2 regions of the Geodermatophilus sp. SYSU D00525 genome follow, and region 2 is predicted to be linked to the other one. Evidence: riboswitches for the same ligand, from Rfam matches in the RefSeq annotation. Region 2 holds a riboswitch; the other holds the start of a gene.
The links. A riboswitch is a leader RNA that binds a small molecule or an ion and turns the genes downstream of it on or off. The one in region 2 is predicted to bind cyclic di-AMP.
Positions count from the first base shown of each region.

Region 1: it holds a riboswitch for cyclic di-AMP, as region 2 does, so the genes downstream of both, ACI796_RS02495 (C40 family peptidase) here and ACI796_RS14315 (hypothetical protein) in region 2, are expected to answer to the same signal.

Region 1 covers NZ_JBJGZK010000002.1:119,762-127,056, reverse strand. Annotated here, with positions in the region: gene ACI796_RS02530 (ester cyclase) at 1-177, opposite strand, end outside; gene ACI796_RS02525 (RtcB family protein) at 420-1,583, shown strand; gene ACI796_RS02520 (MBL fold metallo-hydrolase) at 1,705-2,634, shown strand; gene ACI796_RS02515 (fumarylacetoacetate hydrolase family protein) at 2,648-3,574, shown strand; gene ACI796_RS02510 (hypothetical protein) at 3,634-3,837, opposite strand; gene ACI796_RS02505 (hypothetical protein) at 3,960-4,532, opposite strand; gene ACI796_RS02500 (hypothetical protein) at 4,761-4,919, opposite strand; cyclic di-AMP (ydaO/yuaA leader) riboswitch at 5,279-5,430, shown strand; gene ACI796_RS02495 (C40 family peptidase) at 5,443-5,955, shown strand; gene ACI796_RS02490 (carbohydrate kinase family protein) at 6,017-6,931, shown strand; gene ACI796_RS02485 (DUF222 domain-containing protein) at 6,981-7,295, shown strand, end outside.
Region 2 covers NZ_JBJGZK010000015.1:59,429-66,723, reverse strand. Annotated here, with positions in the region: gene ACI796_RS14325 (dihydrofolate reductase family protein) at 1-347, opposite strand, end outside; RNA gene rnpB (RNase P RNA component class A) at 552-963, opposite strand; cyclic di-AMP (ydaO/yuaA leader) riboswitch at 1,089-1,248, shown strand; gene ACI796_RS14315 (hypothetical protein) at 1,507-2,094, shown strand; gene ACI796_RS14310 (PIG-L deacetylase family protein) at 2,141-2,860, opposite strand; gene ACI796_RS14305 (DoxX family protein) at 2,879-3,277, opposite strand; gene ACI796_RS14300 (sulfite exporter TauE/SafE family protein) at 3,302-4,054, shown strand; gene nadA (quinolinate synthase NadA) at 4,058-5,089, opposite strand; gene ACI796_RS14290 (dihydrofolate reductase family protein) at 5,201-5,791, opposite strand; gene ACI796_RS14285 (bifunctional RNase H/acid phosphatase) at 5,982-7,076, opposite strand; gene ACI796_RS14280 (zinc ribbon domain-containing protein) at 7,073-7,295, opposite strand, start outside.

The DNA of each region.
Region 1 (7,295 bases), on a different contig from region 2:
CGCGAGGAAGCCGGAGACGAACCCGGCGACCGCGCCCTTCGGGAGGGGCTCCGGCAACGAGGGGTCGGTGTAGACGCCGTCGTCGGCGAAGGTCGCGGCGACGGCGTCCCCGTCGTGGTCCTGCCAGCCGCGCAGGTACCGCTCGGCCAGCTCGGCGGCGCCGAGTGTCGTGGTCATCCCGGTCTCCCCTCGGTCGGTGGACGGGCACCGCGGCGCGGACGGGGGCCGCCGCGCGCCACGGCGGGTGGTCGCGCGAGGGTGCCGAGGCTAGTGCCGCGCGGCTCGGAAGCCGAGGGAGTTCCCCGCCGTGGGGTCCACGGGTAATCCGGTCGCGCCGCGCGAGCCGAGCGCGTTGACTGCCCCGGCCCGAACGGCAGAGACGGCCATTTCTGCCGCCATCCCTGGAGACGGAAAGGACCATGGAGGAGATCAGCGAGCGCCTGCTCAGCTGGGCGTCGATCCTCGAGGACGCGACCCGCGAGCAGGCCGAGCGCACCGCCTCGCTCCCGTTCATCCACCCGCACGTGGCGCTGATGCCCGACGCCCACCTGGGGCTGGGCGCGACCGTCGGCTCGGTCATCCCGACCGACGGCGCGATCATCCCGGCGGCGGTCGGGGTGGACATCGGCTGCGGGATGATGGCCGTGCGCACCCAGTTCACCGGCGACGACGTCCGCGGCCGCAACCTCGCCGTGCTGCACGAGCAGATCGCCCGCGCCGTGCCCCTGTCGGCCGGCCGCGCCAACCGGAAGGTGCGCGAGACGGCCGCGCCGCGGATCGAGGAGCTCCGCGCACTGCCGGGCGCGGACCAGGCCGACGGCGTCGTGCGCGACTGGCCGCTGCAGCTCGGCTCGCTCGGCTCGGGCAACCACTTCATCGAGGTGTCCCTCGACGAGGCCGACCGGGTGTGGCTGTTCCTGCACTCGGGCTCGCGCGGCGTCGGCAACAAGCTGGCGTCCACGCACATCCGGGTGGCGCAGGAGCGCACGCGGGCCCGCGGCGTCGCCGTCCCCGACCGCGACCTCGCCTACCTGGAGGAGGGCGAGCCGGAGTTCGACGCGTACATCGAGGCGCTGCACTGGGCGCAGCGGTTCGCCGCGCTCAACCGCGAGGAGATGATGGACCGCGTCGCCGACCAGGTGTCGCGGTTCCTCACCGAGGAGGTCCGGCGCGAGCAGGTGGTCCAGTGCCACCACAACTACACCGAGCGGGAGACCCACTACGGCCGCGAGGTGTGGCTGTCCCGCAAGGGCGCGATCGCCGCGCGCCGGGGGCAGTGGGGGCTCATCCCCGGCTCGATGGGCGCGGCGTCCTACGTCGTCGTCGGGAGGGGCGACGCCGCGTCGCTGACCTCGGCGCCGCACGGCGCCGGGCGGGCGTTCTCCCGGTCGGCCGCGCGCAAGCGGTTCAACCGGGCCGACCTCGACCGGCGGATGGCGGGCATCGCCTGGGGCCGCTCGGACGCCTTCCTCGACGAGCACCCCGAGGCGTACAAGGACATCGACGTCGTCATGGCCGACGCCGCCGACCTGGTCGAGGTCCGGCACACGCTGCGCCAGGTGGTGAACGTCAAGGGCGACTGAGTCCCCTGCCGCGTGCTCGTGCTCTGCCCCGCCGGTGTGGGCAGAGCACGAGCACGCCGGAGCACCCACCCGAGGAGCCCGCCGACTTTCCGTGCCACCTGGGCTCCAGCAGAGTGACGGCGTGACGACGTCGATCGAGGCCGCGGCGCTCGAGCAGGTGGCGCCGGGGGTCTTCGCCTACGTGCAGCCCGACGGCAGCTGGATGATCAACAACACCGGCGTCGTCACCGGCGACGACGGCACGGGGCTGATGGTGGACACCACCTCGACCGAGGCCCGCAACCGCGCGCTGCTGGCCGCCGTCGGGTCGGTGGCGCCGGGCCGGCTGCGGGCGCTGGTGAACACCCACCACCACGGCGACCACACCTTCGGCAACTGGCTGGTGCCCGCCGAGACCCCGGTCGTCGGGCACGTGCACGCGCGGGAGGACCAGCTCGCCGCCGGGCTGCTGGCCGCGCAGGTGCTCACCGGCCCGGACTACGGGCACCTGGAGGTGCGCCCGCCCGACCTGACGTTCACCGGCGGGCTGACGTTGCACCTCGGCGAGCGGGCGGTGGAGCTGCACGCGGTCGGGCCGGCGCACACCCGCGGCGACGTCGTCGTCTGGCTGCCGGCGCAGCGGGTGGCCTTCGCCGGCGACGTCGCGTTCGCCGGGGGTCAGCCGTTCCTCGCCGAGGGCAGCGTGGCCGGCTACCCGCGGGCGGTCGAGGCGCTGCGCGCGCTGCAACCCCACGTGCTCGTGCCCGGGCACGGCCCGGTGTGCCGCGGCGAGGAGGTCCCCCGGCTGCTCGACGAGCTCGCCGGCTACGCCGCCTTCGTCGCCGCGACCGCGCGCGAGGGGCACGCGGCCGGGTGGTCGCCGCTGGAGACCGCCCGCCGGCACGCCGACAACCCCTACGCCGGGTGGCAGGAGTCCGAGCGGCTGGTCGGCAACCTGCACCGGGCCTACGCCGAGCTCGACGGCCGGCCGCCGGGCGAGCGGCTGCCGCTGGCCGAGATCTGGCCGGACATGGTGGCGTTCCACGGCGGCCCCATCGGCTGCCGGGCGTGAGGGAGGAGAGCTGATGCGCTGGGTCACCTACGTGTCGCCGTCCGACGGCGCGGAGCGGGCCGGGCTGCTGCGCGACGGGCAGGTGCACGGGTTCGACGCCGCGCTGGCCGACCTGCTGCCCGACCTCGCCGCGGCGGCGGAGCGCACCCCGGCCGAGGTGGTGCCCGAGGACGGGCTGGTACTGCGCGCACCGGTGCCGCGGCCCCCGTCGGTCCGCGACTTCCTGTCCTTCGAACAGCACGCGCGCAACGCCGCGGCCGCGTTCGGCCGGGAGGTCTCGCCGGTCTGGTTCCGGCAGCCGGTCTTCTACTTCACCAACCCGGCGGCGGTGCGCGGGACCGGCCAGCCGGTGCCGGTCTCCCCCGGCTCGGCGGCGTTCGACTACGAGGTGGAGGTCGCCGCGGTCGTCGGCCGGGCCGGGTCGGACCTCACGCCGGAGCAGGCCGAGGCCGCGATCGCCGGCTACACGGTGTTCGTCGACTGGAGCGCCCGCGACGTGCAGGGCGTGGAGTCACAGGTCGGCCTCGGCCCGGCCAAGGGCAAGGACGGCGCGACGACGCTCGGCCCCGTCCTGGTGACCCCCGACGAGCTCGAGCCGTACCGCTCGGGCGCCGGCTACGCGCTGCGGATGGCGGCCGCGGTCGACGGCGTCGAGCAGGGCGGCGGCAACTGGGCCGACATCCGCTGGTCGTTCGGGCAGATGCTCGCCTACGCCTCGCGCGGCACCGAGCTGCGGCCCGGTGACGTCGTCGGCAGCGGCACGGTCGGGACCGGGTGCCTGCTGGAGCTGCGGTCGCTGCACGGCGAGGAGCGGCACCCGTGGCTGCGGCCGGGCGTGGAGGTCGCGGTGACCGTCGAGCGGATCGGCACGGTGACCGCACCGATCGTCGCCGGCCCCGACCTGGTCCCGCTGGGTCCCGCGGCGGCCGCGCGGGCCTAGGGCGGAGCCTGCCCGCGCTCCGGGGCCACTGTGACCCCGGAGCGCGGACACGCGCCGGTTCAGTCCTCCGCCCGGCCCATCCCGGTGCCTTCGGCGGCGCCGGGGAAGCCGGGGCGGTCTCCGCTCCCCATGGGCCCCTGGGCAGCGCGGGGTCCCTGCTCGGGTGCGTCGTCGGCGACGCCGTTCTCGTCGGGGTGCTCACCCGGCAGCACGTGGTCGTCGGTGCGGCCGTCGGAGCCGCCGTTCGGCGGACCCTGGGTCATCGCGGACCTCCTCAGCCGTGCTCCGACCGGACGGCTGGGCTCGCCCCGGTCGGAGCACGGGGTACCCGTCCCGCCGCCCCGGACACGGCTCGGGCGGTCGCCGTCCGCTCGGGGACGGGTGGTCAGGGGCAGCTCTCCTCGAGCTTCACGACGCCGAGGTCGATGGCGCCCTCGACGTCGCCGGTGACCCGCTGGCCGGCCGGGACGTTCTGCGTGCAGACCTTCCAGTTGGCGTCGAGCACCTGGTTGCGCGTGCCGAGCAGGTCATGGGACAGGCTGAGGAAGACGCCGTGGGTCTGGATCAGGTCCTGGGCGTCCTGCAGGGTCATCCCGACCACCGACGGCATGGCGAAGTCGACCACCGGCGCGGCCGACGTGGTCGGGGTCGCGGTGGTGCTCGGCACGACGGCCGGCGGCGGGGCGCTGGAGACGGGCGGGACGGCCGGCTGCGGGCTCGGCGTGGCGGTCACGGTCTCGGTGACCGCGGTGGTGCTCGCGGCCGCGGTCGCCGGCTCGTCGTCGTCGCCGCCACCGAGCGCGGCGCCGATGGTGCCCACGACGAGGACCAGCGCGAGGACGGCGAACCAGGGACGCAGGTAGACCGGCGTCTCCTTCTCCTCCGGAGGCGGGGGGAGGAATCCGGGCAGCGGGCCCTGCGGCGGCTGCCAGGGCTGGCCGGGCGGCGGTCGGGTCATCGGGACACCCCGTCGTGCTGGAGGGACCCGCGGCGGGCGCGGCGGCACCGCTGTCGCGGGAGGAACCGCGGGAGCGTGCCACGGGGGGACACCGGTCCCCGGGACATCCGGGACGGCGTCGTCGCGGAACGGTCACGGGACGCCCCCGTCGCCCCGCCGGTCTCCCCGGACACGCCGCGGCCCCCGTCCCGGGCCGGGACGGGGGCCGCGATCGATCGGGACCGCGGGTCAGTAGCCGCGACCGGACTGGCCCTTGCCGCCCTTCGCGTTCTTGGCCTGGAAGTCGCGGACGAACTGCTTGATCTTGGCCTGGTTCTGCGGCTTCCGGAGCTCCTGGACGACCTTGGCGGCGACGCCCGAGGCGATCAGGTTCCTCATCATCCCCATGGGGGGCTCCCTCCTCTCGGTTACTGCATCGGGTGCCCCGACAACGGGCGGCGCAACCGTCGCGATCCCGGCTGTGTCCCCCGATCCGGTCGTGGCGGGTCGTTGACGGGCTGTACGGGCACACCGCCGGCTCCTTTCTCCTCCGCCGCGGCGTGTCGGCGCCGTCCCTCCGGATCTCGCACGGCGGGGGCGCCGGCTCCGGTCCTGGTGAGGCGGGCGATTCGGATCCGCTGCCCGCGTCAAGTCCGCGACCGGCGTCCGGGCGTGGCGCGACTCCGGTCCGGTTGAGTGCTGCAACCCCCGTCCCTACCGTCGTCGCGGTCCGGCCGGGACCCACCGTCACGCCCCCTGTGTGACACCCGCCGGACACGCCGAACCGGACGCCGGCAACTCAGCCGGCACCGGGCCGGGGACCCACGTGAGCACTGGGGTGAAGCGCGCTCCGTCGCGCCGGGCGACTCCTCCGTCCGAACCCGTCAGCTAACCCGGTAGGCGATCGCGGAGAACAGGAGAACCGTCGTCGATGACGACTGCACGCACGTCCACCGCCCGTCGCTCGTTCCGCGGCATCGCCGTCGCGGCCATCGCCGGAGCCGGCATCGCCCTGTCCCCCCTGCCGGCGTCGGCCTCCACGGGCGGTGGCGGTACCGGGACGGTCGCCGCCGCACCGGCGCCCGCTCCCAACGGGGCGGCCCAGACGGCCGTCGACACCGCCCTCGCGCAGGTCGGTGACCGCTACGTCTACGGCGCGACCGGCCCCGACAGCTTCGACTGCTCGGGCCTGACCAGCTACTCCTACCAGGCGGCGGGCGTCTCGATCCCGCGCACCTCGAAGGCCCAGTCGACGTTCGGCACCCCGGTGGCGAAGGCCGACCTCCAGCCGGGTGACCTGGTGTTCTTCTACAGCCCCGTGTCGCACGTGGGCATGTACATCGGCAACGGCCAGATGGTCCACGCCTCGACCGCCGGCAAGCCGGTGGCCGTGGTCGACCTGGACTCGATGCCGGAGTACGCGGGCGCGCGCCGCGTCGCCTGACGCACGGAACGGTGCCCCCGGCCGGCTCGCCCGGCCGGGGGCACCGACCCATCCTCGGGTGGTGACCGCCGCCGATCCCCCCTGGCCGCGGCCGGCCGGCTCCGGTCCGGTGGTGGCGGTCGGCAAGCTCGTCGCCGACCAGCTGCTCGTGCTCTCCGCACCCCTGGTGATCGGCGGCCAGCAGCGCGTCGGGCGGACGACGACGGCCGGCGGCGCGCCCGCCAACGTCACCGCCGGCGTGGCCCGCCTGGGTGCGCCCGCGCGGCTCGCGGGCTGGGCCGGCGCCGACCCGCTCGCCGACGGGCTGCTGGCCGGTCTCGCCGGGCGCGGCGTCGAGATCGCGGTGGTCCGCCGCGGCCGCGCGCCGCTGGCGACGGTGCTCGTGCACCCCGACGGCGAGCGCACGGTGCTGACCGACCGCGGGGAGGGCGGCCTGGAGCCGGCCGACGTCCGCCGGGAGTGGTTCGCCGGCGCGGCCGTCGTCCACCTCGACGGCTACGACCTGCTGCGCTACCCCGACGCGGTGCGGGCCGCCGCCGACACGGCGCACGACCTCGGGGTGCCGGTGAGCGTGGACGTCGCCGCTGCCGCCCGGATCTCTGCCCACGGCGTGGGTGCCTACGCCGACCTGCTCACCGGGCTGCGTCCGGACGTGCTCTGCTGCAACGCCGCCGAGGCCAGCGCCCTGGGTCTGGACGGCGACCGGCCCGCCTGCGCGCCGCCGCTGGTGCTGGTTCACGCCGGCGCTGCCCCGACTCGGGTCGTCACGGTGGCGGGCACGGTGGAGGTGCCGGTCGAGCCGCTGCCCGCAGGTGGGCTCCGCGACACGACGGGCTGCGGCGATGCGTTCACGGCGGGGCTGTTGACCGGCTGGCGCGCGGGTGCGTCCGTGCTGGACGCCGTCCGGGCCGGTCATGCGGCGGCCGCCGTGGTGGCCGGAGTGATCGGCGCTCAGCCGCCGCAATCGGGCCGCTGACCTGCGGATTCATGCTGCGTGCGAGTGTCGGATCGGCTAGACTTCGATCATGTGTTCGGAGGAGCCGGGCGGCGGTGACGTCCTCGACGACGTCGCTGCGCTGGTCGCCGAGCGCCACCGGATCGACGCCCGCCTGGCGCGGGCGGTGCGGGCCGCGGAGCTGTCCCAGGCGCCCGAGCGGGACGGGCTGAGGTCGATGGCCTCGTGGCTGCGCGGGCACTGCCGGCTGTCGACGGTGGAGGCCTCCCGGCTGGTGCGCAACGGCCGGGCGCTGGAGCACCTGCCGGCGCTGGCCGAGGCGCACGAGACGGGGCTGGTGTCGGCCGAGCAGGTCGCGGTCGCGGCGCGGGCGGTGACCCCCGAG
Region 2 (7,295 bases):
TCGGTCTTGAGTCGGGCGATCTCGGAGACGGCGTCGCCGGTGACCAGGCGGGCGTTCCCGTCGACCGCGCTGATCGTGGAGGAGAACACCACCTTCGGCATGTCCCGCCAGCGGCGGGCGAACTCGATCTGCGCCGGTGTGACGCCGGGCTGCTGGTCGGCGGTGGGCCAGTGGGAACTCATCCCCTCCCACAACCTGCGCCCGTACAGCGCCAGGCCCGTCGCCCCCACCCGGTCGGACCACCACTGGAACAGCTCGTCGCTCGGCACGCTCCAGCCGAGGTCGTCACCGGGCGCGGCGATGTAGCCGTCCAGGCTCGCGTTCATGCCGAAGGCCAGTTTCCGCATGGCGTCATGCCTCCCGTGAGTCGGTTCGGCGTACAGACCAGCACGGCGCGGGGAACTGATCGGTCAGGCCACACCGAGGGCCGGCCGCCGCACGGCGTCCCCGCGGCCGTCTCACGACCCGCGGCGCGCCGCGCCTGGCTCGGTGGCGTGACGTGCACTCCCTGTCGCCCCCTGGACGCACGGGTCCAGGTCGGCGGCGGGCGACGGACGAGTCGGCCTGTACGCCGGGTTCTGTCCTCGGGCGCCTCGCGGCCTCCCGATGGGCGGTCATCCATCTAGGCCCGCCGTTGCCGGCGGGCTCGAGCGGTCCACCCGCAGGCTCGGGCGGGCAGCCCTCGAACGCCTGCGCAGGACGGCGTCCGGTCGCCCAGCCGCCGCCCCTTCTCGACCTTGCTCCGGGTGGGGTTTACCGAGCCGCACCGGTCACCCGGTGCGCTGGTGGTCTCTTACACCACCGTTTCACCCTCACCAGCAGCGAACTGCTGGCGGTCTGTTCTCTGTGGCACTGTCCCGCGGGTCACCCCGGGTCGCCGTTAGCGACCACCCTGCCCTGTGGAGCCCGGACGTTCCTCGGCGGCGGGGTCTCCCCCGCCGACGCGACCGCCCGGCCGACTCGTCCGTCGTGCCGACCAGTCTACGGACCCTCTCAGCGGAACTCATCAGTCCGCGCTGCGGGCCCCGGCGGACGCTCCTACGGTGGCTGCGTCCGGCCGGTCGTCACGTCCTCCACCGGGGGAGCCGAGCCGGGTGCCGCCGAGTCACGGCCACCGCGGGTGGCCGCGAGCCGGGGACCCACCGCACCACCGGGGTGAGTCCCACCTCCCGAGCCCCGGGAGGGGGTAGGGCGCAGATCCCCGCCCGAACCCGTCAGCTGACCCGGTAGGCGGCCACGGGAGAACGGAGAACCACCACGGGGTGCGCCGACGGCGCCTGCCCCGGCGTGCCCCGCCCCCTGCGACGAGCGCCGCGACCCGCCCACCTCCGCCGGTCGCCGCCCTCCACGGACCGGAACCGACCGCCCTGGCGTCGGCCTGCCCTCCAGCAGTCGCCCGCCGCCCGGCCGCGCGCCGGCCCGTCCCGCAGGTCCCCCTCACGCGACGGGTGACCGCCGAGCCACGGACGGCGCCGCGCGACACCGACGTCAGGAGCTCTCCTCGTCATGCCCTCCAGCAGCAAGCGCACGATCCGCCGCACCCTCACCGCCGGCGCCCTCGCCGTCGCCTTCGGGCTCACCGGCCAGTCGGCGGCCCAGGCCGACTGGGACGGTCCCCGCCGCGACCGGTCGGACAGCTGGTCCCAGGACCGGGGAGGAGCCGCGGCGCCCGCGGCCCCCGCCGCACCGGCCGCGGCCCCCGCCGCACCGGCCGCGGCCCCCGCCGCCGCGGTGTCCACGAACCTCACGGGCAGGCCGACCGCCTCCTCGACCTCCTACAGCGCCTGGGCGGCGCACGTCCGCCCGGTCGTCGCCGAGGTCGCGCAGCGGTTCGGGGTGTCCACCGTGCTGACCCGCCCCGGGCACTCCCCCACCCAGCAGCTCGCCGCGGACTTCATGGTCTACGCCGACTCCGCCAAGGGGAACGCCGTCGCCCAGTACGTCGTCGACAACGCCTCGCGCCTCGGCGTCGACTACGTCATCTGGAGGCAGCGGATCCTCGTGATCGGGAGCGGCGGCTGGCGGGCGATGGAGGACCGCGGGTCCCCCACGGCCAACCACATGGACCACGTCCACGTGAGCTTCAACCCCTGACCGCCCCGGACGCGGCCCCGGGAGCTCCCCGGGGCCGCGTCCGGCGTCAGCCGGCGTACAACGCGAAGCCGGCCACCCGCCGGCCGTCGACGACCGGGGTCGCCATGTCGACCTGTCGCCGTGCCTGCTCCTCGACCGGGTCGGCCGACAGCGCCTCCAGGTAGCGGCGGTGCTCGGCCAGCGAGGCCACCGCCCGGTCGACGACGTCGGTCACGTCGACGGTGTGCGTGACCCCCACCGGCGTGGAGACGGCGGTCCAGCGCACCCCGCGCCACGGTTCCGGGTCGGCGAGCTCGGCGAAGATCCACTCGTTGGCCGCGTCGCCGACGGCGTCGACCACCGCCCGGCCCAGCACCCGGTGGTCGGCGCTGTTCCAGTAGCCGAGCGCGGAGCCGGGCGGCGTCCACGTGTCGCCGAAGTGCAGCGTCACCACGAGGTCGGGCCGGTGACGCCGGATCGCCGCCGCGATCGCCCGCCGCAGGTCCAGCCCCTCGGTCAGCCGGCCGTCGGGGTGGCCGAGGAACTCGACCACCGACACGCCGACCACCGCCGCCGCGGCCCGCTGCTCGCGCTCGCGCAGCGGCCCGGCGGCCTCCGGCGGCAGCCCGGCGATGCCGGCCTCACCGCTGGTGGCCATCACGTACCGGACGTCGCGCCCGGCCGCCGTCCACGCCGCGACGGCGGCCGCGCAGCCGTACTCCACGTCGTCGGGGTGGGCGACGACGACCAGGGCGCGCTGCCAGTCCTCGGGGAACGCCTCCGCCATGCGGGCAGTCTGCCGGGCTCAGCGCCGGCGTCGGCCGGGGGCGCGGCCGCTGACGCCCCGGTGTCCCCGGGCCACGCGCAGCGCTGCGGCGATCATCGGCGCCTGCAGCGGCAGCCGGACCGCCGCCGCGGCCACCAGCGCAGGCCGCCCGCGCGCCACCCGGAAGTGGTGCAGGTGGGCCGGCACGAACGCGGCCAGCAGCACGGCCGCGGCCCATCCCCCGGCCCGGCGGCTCGCCGGCGCGGCCAGCAGTGCCGCGGTGCCGACCTCGGCGACCCCGCTGCCGAGCACCCAGGCGCGGGCGTCGCCGAGCTCGGGCGGGACCAGCCACTCGAACGTCCGCGGCCGCACGAGGTGCAGCACGCCGGAGCCGCCGAGGGCGGCGGCCAGCCAGGTCGCCGGGGCCGGGGGTCGCATGCGCCGACCGTAGGCTGGCGCTCCGTGACGGCCGCCGACCTCCTGATCGCGGCCGCGGTGGCCCTGGGCGCGGGAGCGGTCAACTCGATCGCCGGCGGCGGGTCGCTGATCCTCTTCCCCACCCTGGTCGGGCTGGGCCTGGGGACGGTGGCGGCCAACGTCACCAACTCGGTCGCGCAGTGGCCCGGCTACCTCGGCGGGATGGCCGGGTTCCGCCGCGAGTACGCCGGCCAGCGCGGGCGGCTGGTCCGGCTGGGCGCCGTCTCCGCGCTGGGCGGCGTCGCCGGCAGCGTGCTGCTGCTGACCACCCCGAGCGAGGCCTTCGACGTCGTCGTACCCGTGCTCGTGCTGCTGGCCAGCCTGCTGCTGGCGGTGCAGCCGCTGCTCACCCGCCGGCTGCGCGACCGCGACGACGGCGCCGCCCGCGACCCGTGGTGGCTGTACCTCGCGCTGTTCCTCGCCACCGTCTACGGCGGCTACTTCGGCGGCGCGCTCGGCGTCATCCTCGTCGGGGTCCTCGGGACGGCGCTGCACCGGCTGCCGCTGGCCAACGCGCTCAAGTCCGCGCTGTCCGCGGTGACGGCGACGGTCACGCTGGTCGTGTTCGGCGTCTTCGGGCCGGTCGCCTGGCAGGTGGTCGCCGTCGCGGCGCCGGCCAGCCTGGTCGGCGGGTTCCTCGGCGCCCGGGTCGCCAGCCGCATCCCCGCGACGCCGCTGCGGGTGCTGATCGTCGTCTTCGGCGTCGCGGTGTCGGTCTACCTCTTCACGCGGATCTGAGCGTCACTCACCGCCGCGGCCGGGCTCGCCGATGGCGATCATCGCCTCGACGGCGCGGCGGGCGCGGGCGGCGGTCTCCGGGTCGACGTCGACCGCGCCCTCGCCGGTGCGCAGCGTGTGCAGCAGCTTGGCCGGGGTGATCATCTTCATGTAGCGGCAGGCCGCGCGGCTGTTCATCGGGATGAACGCCGTCCCGCTGTTGAGCGCCCGCAGCTGGTGCAGGATGCCGACCTCGGTGGCCACCAGCACCTGGCCCGACGAGGTCCGCGCGGCGGCCTCGACCATGCCGCCGGTGGACAGCACGCGGGTGCGGTCGGCGGGCAGGTCGCCGTGGCTGACCAGGTCGAGGACCGAGGTGGTGCAGCCGCACTCGGGGTGCACGAGGATCTCGGCGTCCGGGTGCGCGGCGACCTGCGCGCGGACGTCGGCCGGGCTGATGCCCGCGTGCACGTGGCACTCCCCCGCCCAGACGTGGATGTCCTGACGCCCGGTCACGCGCTTGACGTGCGCGCCGAGGAACTGGTCGGGACAGAACAGGATCTCGCGGTCCTCGGGGATGGAGCGGATGACGTCGGCGGCGTTCGACGACGTGCAGCAGATGTCGGTCTCCGCCTTCACCGCGGCGGTGGTGTTCACGTAGCTGACGACGACGGCGCCGGGGTGCTCGGCCTTCCACTCGCGCAGCTGCTCCGCGGTGATCGAGTCGGCCAGGGAGCAGCCGGCGGCGTGGTCGGGCAGCAGCACCGTCTTGTCCGGCGAGAGGATCTTCGCCGTCTCGGCCATGAAGTGGACGCCGCAGAAGACGATCTCGCGGGCGTCGGTCTGCGCCGCGACCCGCGACAGGTAGAGCGAGTCACCGGTGAAGTGGGCGACGTCCTGGATCTCGGGCACCTGGTAGTTGTGCGCGAGCACCACCGCACCGCGCTCGTCGGCGAGCCGGCGGACCTCCGCCGCCCAGCTCTCGTACTCGGCGGGAGACAGGGTGCGCTCGTCGCCGGCGACGGTGGTGGTGGCGGGCGCGATGGTCGCGGTCACGGGGCTCCTCGGGGTGCGGGGGGCTCATCGTCCCCGGAGCGCCGCGGCGGGCGGCGGCGGGGTGTCCGGTACAACGCCGGACCCCCGGGCCCGCTTCCCGTCCCGACGACGTCAGCGCCGCACGTCGTAGAGCAGGTGGGTCACCCGCCTGCCCTGCACCACTACCGGGTCCTCGAACGGGATCTCCGGCGGGCCGCCGGCGCCGAAGTACGGCCGGCCCGAGCCCAGGACCACCGGGACCAGCGCCAGCACCACCCGGTCGACCAGGCCGGCCCGCAGCGCCTGCCCGCCGACGTCCCCGGCGCTCACCGTGACGTCCCGGTCGCCGGCGAGCTCCCTCGCCCGCTCGATCGCGGCCGGCACGTCGGGCGCGAAGGTGAACGGCGCGGTGCCCCGGTGCGGCCAGTCGTCGGCCGGCCGGTGGGTGACCACGACGACGTGCTCGCCGTTCGGGGGCACGCCGCCCCAGCCGTCGGTGATGTCGAACAGCCGGCGCCCGCACACCATGACGCCCACCCGGGTGGCCATGTCGGTGAGGAACTCCGCCGTCTCCGCCGTCACGTGGAAGGGCCGGTCCGGGTCGCTGAAGGTCATCTCGACGTCGCCGTTCGCGTACCAGTCGAACAGCGGCCCCGGCATGTCGTCGTCCCGCCCGACGTACCCGTCCAGCGACACCGCCGCGAACAGCACCACCCGCCCCATGGCGCACCTCCTCGGTCCCGGCTCCGGGGTGGAGCCGCCTGGAGGGGAGACCGGCGGGCGGTCGTCAACTCATCGGTTGACGACGGGCTCAGTGACCCGCCGGCGCAGGCTCCCCTGCCGAGATCCCGTGATCTCGGCGTCTAGAGGCCCCTGCGACGTCGAGATCACGGGATCTCGACGGGACGGCGCCTCAGCGCAGGTGGGCGGTGTCGTTCACCAGGCGGACCGAGGTGCGGCCGTCGGAGCTCCACGCCACCGTCGACAGCGACGCCGCCTCCAGGAAGACCCGGTGCACCACCTCGTCGCCGGTGCCGAGGCCCGCGGCCAGCAGCAGCTTGATCGGCGTCACGTGGCTGACCACGAGCACCGTCCTCCCGGCGTGCCGCTCGAGCAGCCGCTTCCTCGCCCGGGCCACCCGCCGCGACACGTCGGCCACCGACTCGCCTCCCGGCGCGGCCACCGTCACGTCGGCCGTGAACCGTCGGGCGGCCAGCGGGTGCCGCCGCTGCGCCTCGGTGGCGGTGAGCCCCTCGAGGTCGCCGAAGTCGAGCTCGACCAGGTCGTCGTCGATCTCCACCGGCAGGCCCAGCGCGCCGGCCACGACCTCCGCGGTCTCCCGGGTGCGGCGCAGCGGCGAGGCGACCACGACCTCGATGCCCAGCTCCTTCGCCCGGACGGCGGCCGCCTCCGCCTCCGCCCGCCCGGTGGCCGACAGCGGCAGCTCGTTGCGGCCGCTGTACCGGCGCTCGGGGGTGTGCTCGGTGCGCCCGTGGCGGAGCAGGTGCGTCACCGTGGTGACGACGGGGGCGGGCTCGGCGGCCGGCTGGACGTCGTCCCCGGCCACCGACGGCTCGGCGGCGGCGTCGCGGTGCACCGGCCGGCCGTCCATCGCGCTGTTGGCCAGGGCGTCGGCGGCGCCGTTCTGCGCGCGCGGCACCCACGTGTAGCGGACGCTCCCCAGCTGCCGGGCGATGTCGCGGGCCTGGACGGCGAGCTTCTGCATGTCCGGGTGCTTGATCTTCCAGCGGCCCGACATCTGCTCGACGACGAGCTTGGAGTCCATCCGCACCTCGACGTCGGCGCTCGCATCGAGGTCCAGCGCCGCCTGCAGCCCGGCCACCAGCCCGCCGTACTCGGCGACGTTGTTCGTCGCCCGGCCCACCGACGCCGCGCGCTCGGCGAGCACCCGCCCGGTGGCGGCGTCGCGGACCAGCGCGCCGTAGCCGGCCGGGCCCGGGTTGCCCCGCGAGCCGCCGTCCGCCTCGACGACCAGCTTGCGGTTCACAGGCCCGACTCGCCGGTGCGCACGAGGATCCGGCCGCAGTTCTCGCAGCGGACCACCTCGTGGGGGTCGGCGTTGCGGACGGCGGCCAGCTCCTTGCCGAACAGCTCGATGCGGCAGCCCTGGCACTGCCGGGCCTTGAGCATCGCCGCGCCCGTGGTGCCGGTCTGGGTGCGGATGCGGTCGTAGAGCGCCAGCAGCGGGGCGGAGAGGCCACCGGCG